Regions from separate parts of the Cupriavidus sp. 05T41 genome, predicted to be linked through region 1. Evidence: riboswitches for the same ligand, from Rfam matches in the RefSeq annotation. Region 1 holds a riboswitch; the other holds the start of a gene.

Region 1 (3,210 bases):
TTGTACTCGTCGTCGGTCAGGCTCACGCTGGGCGCGCGCTCGCTGTCGAGCACCGGCAGCGTCACCGAATAGCCCTTGGCCGGATAGATGTCGAGCTTGACCCCGAGCGGGCGCGCCAGCATCGGGCTGAAGCTGCCCAGCGCCAGCACGTAGGCGTCCGCGCTCTCGATCTGGTAGCCGCCAGTCTCGTCGGCAATCTCCACCCCGTGCATGCTGCCGCCCTCGGCATGCAGGCGCTGCACCCGCACGCCATAGCGAAAGCGCACGCCCAGCGCTTCGCAGCGCGCGGCCAGCGCGGTGGTGAAGCGGTGCACATCGCCCGATTCATCCTCGCTGGTATAGGTGGCGCCCGCCAGACGCGGCGCGATATTCGCCAGCGCCGGCTCCAGCCGCACCACTTCGTCCGGCCCGATCACGCGGCGCTCGCAGCCCAGCTCGCGCATGATGCGCGCCGGCTCGACGGCCGCGTCGAATTCCTTCTGGCTGGTATAGAAATGCAGGATGCCGCGCGTGAGGTGGTCGTACTCGATGCCGGTCTCGGCGCGCAGCGCCTGCAGGCTGGCGCGGCTATAGGTGCCCAGGTTGAGCAGCTGGATCATGTTGTGGGTGGAGCGACTGGCCGTGCACTCGCGCAGGAACTTGAGTCCCCACGACCACTGCGCCGGATCTGCGCGCAGGCGGAACAGCAGCGGAGCATCCTCGCGCCCGAGCCAGCGCAGCATCTTCAGCGGCGCGGCCGGGTTGGCCCAAGGCTCGGCATGGCTGACCGAGATCTGCCCGCCGTTGCCAAAACTGGTTTCCCGGGCCGCGCCCGCATTGCGCTCCAGCACCACGACCTCGTGCCCGGCACGGGCCAGGTACCACGCAGACGCAACGCCGATCACGCCGGCTCCCATCACGATGACTTTCATTTCTCAGGCTCCGGATAGCAAAAAGGGGCAGGCAAGCCATCTGGCCTGCCTGCCCCCACTGTCCTTTTGCCTGAGAGATTCGCCGCACCCACCACGGGTACCGGCTTGCCCCTTCGGCGGCCGCGTGCCGCTTACCTGGTCGGTGTGCGGTCCGGCGCTCTCCAGTTTGTTCGGTTTCCAGTCTTTTGCACCTGAGCGTTTCAGGGGTACGCCTTCGGTAGAGACACCCACCTGATACGGCGGAGGTGTCTCGTTCTCCTGGAAGCCGCAACATAGCACGCGTTGCAGAGAGACTGCAAGGGCAGTATGGCGGCCCGGCGGCGCCCCGCCGCCGGGCCGCGCGCTGTAGCAAGGTTCTGTAGCAGTCTGGCCGGCCAATTTTTGGAGCCGGCGAGCTCGGGAGCAGGGCACGAGTAGCGCAGGCTTTTACAGGTGGCGGACCAATATGGCAATAGGGTTCAAGGTGCAGTGCCTGGTATCCGCGGCGTGGCACCGTTGAGTGCATCATGCAATTGCTGCTTCAGTGCTTTGCAGCGGTCGGCTACCTCTTCCGACTGCTTGCCAAGCCCGATACTKATGGCCTGGCGTTCCAGCATATCCTTCAGTTGACCAGTCAGATTTGCCGCGATGTTGTCCAGAGCCGTGTTTCCGAACCTCTCGATGGCATTGCTGGTGCCTAGCGCCGATGCTTCGGCGTGCTGTCTGAATGCAGCGCGAAGCGAGCGGCGCAGGTCCGTAACGTAGCGCCGTTTGGCATCCTCGATTTTCTCTTCCCGAAAATGCAGATAGAGGTCGAGGATGGTTGCTAGCAACKGGCTGAATGCCGCTAGTCTTCCCGATGCTCTTGTGATGAGGCCAGCTCGACGGAGAGCCTCCGTCCTGACCAGCCTTATCCCGGTGGACCCGGCAATTTCGTAGAGGAGATTGCCGAGTGCCTTTGTGCTTATCGAAGCGGCTTCCAGTCCGCCTGCTATTGGCCCGGTTGCGCTATTGACAAGCCGCGTCAGACGCAATGCCGGGCTAGCTGGGATGCGGATGGCATCCAGTGAGCCGGGTGTGCCTGGCGCGAAGCTGCCGCCGGACCACGGCATGTGGAGCGCCTGCGTTGTGCGATTCTCGAGTTGCTTCCCCGCGCCGCCAAGGATTTCGTGCAGCTGTCGCTCCATTTCGCACCAAAGCTTGCTCAAGTCCTCCTTCATCTGGTCAAGCGTGGAGGTGAAGAACGCCTGCACCTCCGGAGCCTCGGCGGTGCCGTCCAGACGTTCCATTGCTTTCGCGGCACGCCCCAGTACTGTTGAATAGACTTGCCGATGCCATAGGCGCGCGAGCGAATGCAGGTGTTCCCTTGCCTGTTCAAGCTCGGCGATTTCCTTCTGGACGCAGGCTATGCGTGCTTGCAGGCAGGGCTCGTCGCCGGATTGCATGACATCCCGCATAACGCCTTCCACAGCGCTGATGGCTGCAATCGCCCGGCTCGCCTGACCGGTCTGGTTTCCCCAGGCGGAAAGGCTGGTCACCAGCGCCGACAATCTGCTTTGCCGCAGCAGTCGCTCGCGGAAGCCGGCCGAGGCCTGCCTGGCATGGAAGTACTTTGCCACCGAGCAGTGGAGCACGGGAATGCCGATGCGTCTACCCAATACCGCCTCAATCCGCTGTTGCATGCCGGCGCCTCCATTGCGGTCCCGGTCTATTTTGTTGACCACCAGGCAGCATGGTCTGCCGAGACAGAGGTTGTCTTGGTCTAGCAGCCTTCTCAATATGCCTGCCTGGGCCCGATAGGGAAGTTCGGGTGTAACGACGAGCAATATCATGTCGGCCTCCATGGCCGCACTGAGTGCTGCCCCGCCCACGAGTTCACTGGGGGAAAGATAAAGGCCTGGCGTATCCACAAATACCATCCCGTGCCAGTCATGCTCGCCTACCGCCGCAGTTGGCTCATCCGTTCCGAGGTGCGCTTCGTCGTTCCCTGACACCGCCCGGATGAGGCTGGTTTTGCCAACTCCCGCCTCGCCGAGTAGCGCGATTCTCCATGGGGCCTCAGCCTTTAACGTTTCCTGCCAGTATTGCAGGGTCGCGCGCAACGATTCCGAAGATGAAGTTGGCCAATGCGAAATGATTGAGGCCGCGTCGCGGATGAGGTGGCGGACGGCGTCGCGAGTGTCTTGAAATCCAGGCGTCACAACAGCACTCCAGTGTGAATTGAGATGCCAAGCAATTGCTCCGCCAGCTGAATGGAAGTCGACCCAGCCCCGATTGCTTGTTCCCACTGCATTTCGCTAAGCAAGACGGTCGCCGCCTC
Region 2 (4,003 bases), on a different contig from region 1:
CTTGTTGCCCTGCGCGTCGATGGTCACGCCGACCAGGCGGCCGGGCATGGAGCGCTTGAACGCGTCCTTGACCGCCATGTAGCCGGCGTGCGGGCCGCCAAAGCCCAGCGGCACGCCGAAACGCTGCGAGTTGCCCACCGCCACGTCGGCGCCCCATTCGCCGGGCGCGGCGATCAGGGTCAGCGCCAGCAGGTCGGCGGCGGCCACCACCAGGCCGCCGGCGGCGTGCACGGCGTCGGCGATGGCGCGGTAGTCGGCCACGTCACCGTTGACGCCCGGGTACTGCAGCAGCACGCCAAAGGCATGGGCGCCGGCAGCGTCGGCCGCGGGGCCGACCTTGACTTCGATGCCCAGCGGCAGCGCGCGCGTGCGTACCACTTCCAGCGTCTGCGGCAGCACGTCGTCGGCCACGTAGAAGGTGTTGGAAGCGTGCTTGTTGACCCGCTGCAGCAGCGTCATGGCCTCGGCCGCGGCGGTGCCTTCGTCGAGCATCGAGGCGTTGGCGATATCCAGGCCGGTCAGGTCGGTGACCATCTGCTGGAAGTTCAGCATGGCTTCCAGGCGGCCTTGCGAGATTTCAGGCTGGTACGGCGTGTAGGCGGTGTACCAGGCCGGGTTCTCGAAGATATTGCGCAGGATGACGCCGGGCGTCAGCGTGTTGTAGTAGCCCTGGCCGATAAAGCTCTTGAGCACCAGGTTCTTGCTGGCCAGGCCGCGCAGCCTGGCCAGGGCGCCTTCCTCGGTGAGCGGCTCGGTGAACTCGCCCAGCGGCATGCCGTCGCGGCGGCGGATGGCGGCGGGAATGACGGCGTCGATCAGCGCGGCACGGCTGTCGTAGCCGAGTACCTTGAGCATGTGTTGCTGCTCGGCGGCATCGGGGCCGATATGACGGGAAGCAAAGGCGTCGCGCGCCTCCAGTTCGGCCAGCGTGGGCCGGGCACCTTTGGCTGCGTTCATGGGCAGGGGGGCGTTCATGGCAAGAACCTCGTTGGGCGCAGGGCGGCGGGTGGTCAGCCGCGCCGCCGTGCATCAGTCTTCAGTCGCCGCTCCCGTGGCAGGCAAGCCTCGCGGGAGCGGCAGGGTGTCGCGTCAGGCGCCGACGTTGGCCTTGTAGGCGTCCACCGACATCAGGCCGTTGACGTCGTCGCTGTTGGCCGGCTTGAGCTTGAACAGCCACGCATCGAAGGCGTCGGCATTGACGCTTTCCGGCGCGGCGACGGCGGCTTCGTTGACGGCGATCACTTCGCCGGCCACCGGCGCGTAGATGTCGGAAGCGGCCTTGACCGATTCCACCACCGCCAGCGCGTCGCCTGCGCCGACCGACTTGCCCACTTCCGGCAGCTCCAGGAACACGATGTCGCCCAGCGCGTCCTGCGCGTGGTCGGTGATGCCGATGGTCAGCGTGCCGTCGGCTTCGACGCGCACCCATTCATGGGACTCGGTGTATTTCAGGTCGGCGGGGAAATTCATGGGATTCTCCAGATTCAATTTGTTTTTTCAGCGCCCGCCGGGCGGAGGCAATCCGTCGCCGGCGGGCGCGCTGTGACCGGTGCGAGCGTTCAGCTCACGAGTGCCTTGCCATTGCGCACAAACGGCAGTTTAACCACAGTCGCGGCGAGTTTGCGGTCGCGGATCTCGACCTGCACCTCGGCGCCGAGGGCAACGTCGCGCGGCAGGCGGGCAAATGCGATGGACAGGGACAGCGAAGGGCTGAAGGTGCCGCTGGTGATCTCGCCGTCGCCGGCAGTGGTGATCACCTTCTGGTGCGCCCGCAGCACGCCGCCTTTTTCACGCAGGATCAGGCCGACAAACTGCTGGGTCTGGCCGCCGGCGACGAGCGCCGCCTTGCCGGTGAAGTCGCGCTCGCTCTGCAGGTCCACGGTCCAGGCCAGGCCGGCGTTGAGCGGCGAGGTGTGGATATCCATGTCCTGGCCGTACAGGTTCATGCCGGCTTCCAGGCGCAGCGTGTCGCGCGCGCCGAGGCCGGCCGGGCGCACGCCGGCAGCGACCAGCTTCTCCCACAGGCCGGCCACGTTCGCGGCCGGCACCACCAGTTCGAAACCATCCTCGCCGGTGTAGCCGGTGCGCGCCACCATGACTTCGCCCAGGGCGGGATCCTGCACCACGATGGCGTTGAAGGGCTTGAGGGCTTCGCTGGGCTGGGTGGAGGGGAAGGCGCTCCACACCTTGGCGCGGGCGTTCGGGCCCTGCACGGCGACGATGGCCAGCGGCGCGGCGCCCGCGGGGGCGTTGTCGCCGCGGCGCGGGGTGATGGTGACGCCGCTGCCGGTGGCGGCGTTGCGCGCGGTGATCCATTCGATATCGCCGGTCGCGGTGCTGGCATTGACTACCAGGCGGAAGCGGTCCTCGGCGAAGAAGTAGACGATCAGGTCGTCGATGACGCCGCCGCTCTCGTCGAGCATGCAGGAATAAAGTGCCTTGCCCGGCGTCTGCAGCTTGTCCACATTGTTGGCCAGCAGGCCGCGCAGGAAGGCGCGCACATTGGCGCCGGCCAGGTCGACCACGCACATGTGGGAGACGTCGAACATGCCGGCGTCGGTGCGCACGGCATTGTGTTCTTCGATCTGGGAGCCGTAGTTGACCGGCATGTCCCAGCCGCCGAAGTCGACCATGCGGGCGCCGAGTGCGCGGTGGATGGCATTGAGGGGCGTGGCCTGGAGCGTCATGTAGTCCTCGGGGGAAGGCGGAAATCTCGGTTCGAAAACGAAAAAAGGGTCATCCGCCGCCAGACCCGGCGCGCCATGGCGCTGCCAGATCCGCCGCGGCGGATGACCCCTCTGTCCTCGATACCTGAGAGATTACAAGGCGGTCCGGTGGACCTGTGCCCTGCGCGCCCCTTCGGTGGGCACGCTCGCCGTCGCTTGCGCGCGTGGCGGGTGCCGCTCTCCAGAGTACGGCGTGCATCGTGTGCATATTGCAAGCCGATCCGACCAGTCCATGGTGCCTGAGAGTTTTCGGGTGATACCCCTTCGGCGGCGCAAGATCTGCGCGCTCTCCCGGCCGGATGGCGCGACTCTACAGGCAGCCCCGGTGGCTTGTCAACGCGTGGCGCGCGGCACGGCACCGGCACCCCGGGGCCGGCAACCCGGCGTGTTAACATCTGCGGCTGCTGTCGCTTGCGGGGACATCACCCCGGTGCCGCAGTCTTCACAGGCAGCCCTGGCCGCGTCGTCTTCGCCAGCCATTTCGCCATCCGCTTCCGCCACCACGCCAAACGCATGACCCACGGACTCAATCCCGCCCAATCCGAAGCCGTCCGCTATCTCGACGGCCCCTGCCTGGTGCTGGCCGGCGCCGGTTCGGGCAAGACGCGGGTGATCACGCAGAAGATCGCGCACCTGATCGAGGACAAGGGGTTCGAGCCCAAGCATATCGCCGCGGTGACCTTCACCAACAAGGCCGCCAAGGAGATGCAGGAGCGTATCGCCAAGCTGATGGAAGGCAAGACCACGCGCGAGGGCCGCCGCATTCCGCTCAAGCAGATGACGGTCAGCACCTTCCACTCGCTCGGCGTGCAGATCCTGCGCGCCGAGGCCGAGCACGTGGGGCTGAAGCCGCGCTTTTCCATCATGGACTCGGACGACTGCTTCGGCCTGGTGCAGGAGCAGCTCGCCACCACCGACAAGAAGCTGATCCGCAGCGTGCAGAGCACCATCTCGCTGTGGAAGAACGGCATGGTCGATCCAGAGACCGCCATCGCCACCGCCGAGAGCGCCGACGACCACCAGGCCGCGCTGGTCTACCGCAACTACGTGGCCACGCTCAACGCCTACCAGGCGGTGGATTTCGACGACCTGATCCGCCTGCCGGCCGAGCTGTTCGCGCGCGACGAAGCGGTGCGCATGAAGTGGCAGAACCGCCTGCGCTACTTCCTGGTCGATGAATACCAGGACACCAACGCCTGCCAGTACCAGCTGCTCAAGCTGCTGGCCGGCGGCTCGCACCTGCGCGCGCCGGCCTTCACCGCGGTGGGCGACGACGA

Evidence for each region. Region 1 has a riboswitch for glycine ahead of AC1DKV_RS17005 (D-amino acid dehydrogenase). Riboswitches for the same ligand answer to the same signal wherever they lie in the genome.
Region 2: linked by a shared signal. The riboswitch ahead of gcvT (glycine cleavage system aminomethyltransferase GcvT) and the one ahead of AC1DKV_RS17005 (D-amino acid dehydrogenase) in region 1 are both predicted to bind glycine.

The regions. Positions count from the first base shown of each region.
Region 1 is NZ_JBFTLQ010000026.1:65,622-68,831, forward strand. It holds gene AC1DKV_RS17005 (D-amino acid dehydrogenase) at 1-911, opposite strand, end outside; glycine riboswitch at 960-1,086, opposite strand; gene AC1DKV_RS17010 (GTPase domain-containing protein) at 1,370-3,091, opposite strand; gene AC1DKV_RS17015 (hypothetical protein) at 3,088-3,210, opposite strand, start outside.
Region 2 is NZ_JBFTLQ010000039.1:106,869-110,871, forward strand. It holds gene gcvP (aminomethyl-transferring glycine dehydrogenase) at 1-975, opposite strand, end outside; gene gcvH (glycine cleavage system protein GcvH) at 1,090-1,470, opposite strand; gene gcvT (glycine cleavage system aminomethyltransferase GcvT) at 1,560-2,687, opposite strand; glycine riboswitch at 2,789-2,921, opposite strand; glycine riboswitch at 2,943-3,030, opposite strand; gene AC1DKV_RS22695 (UvrD-helicase domain-containing protein) at 3,240-4,003, shown strand, end outside.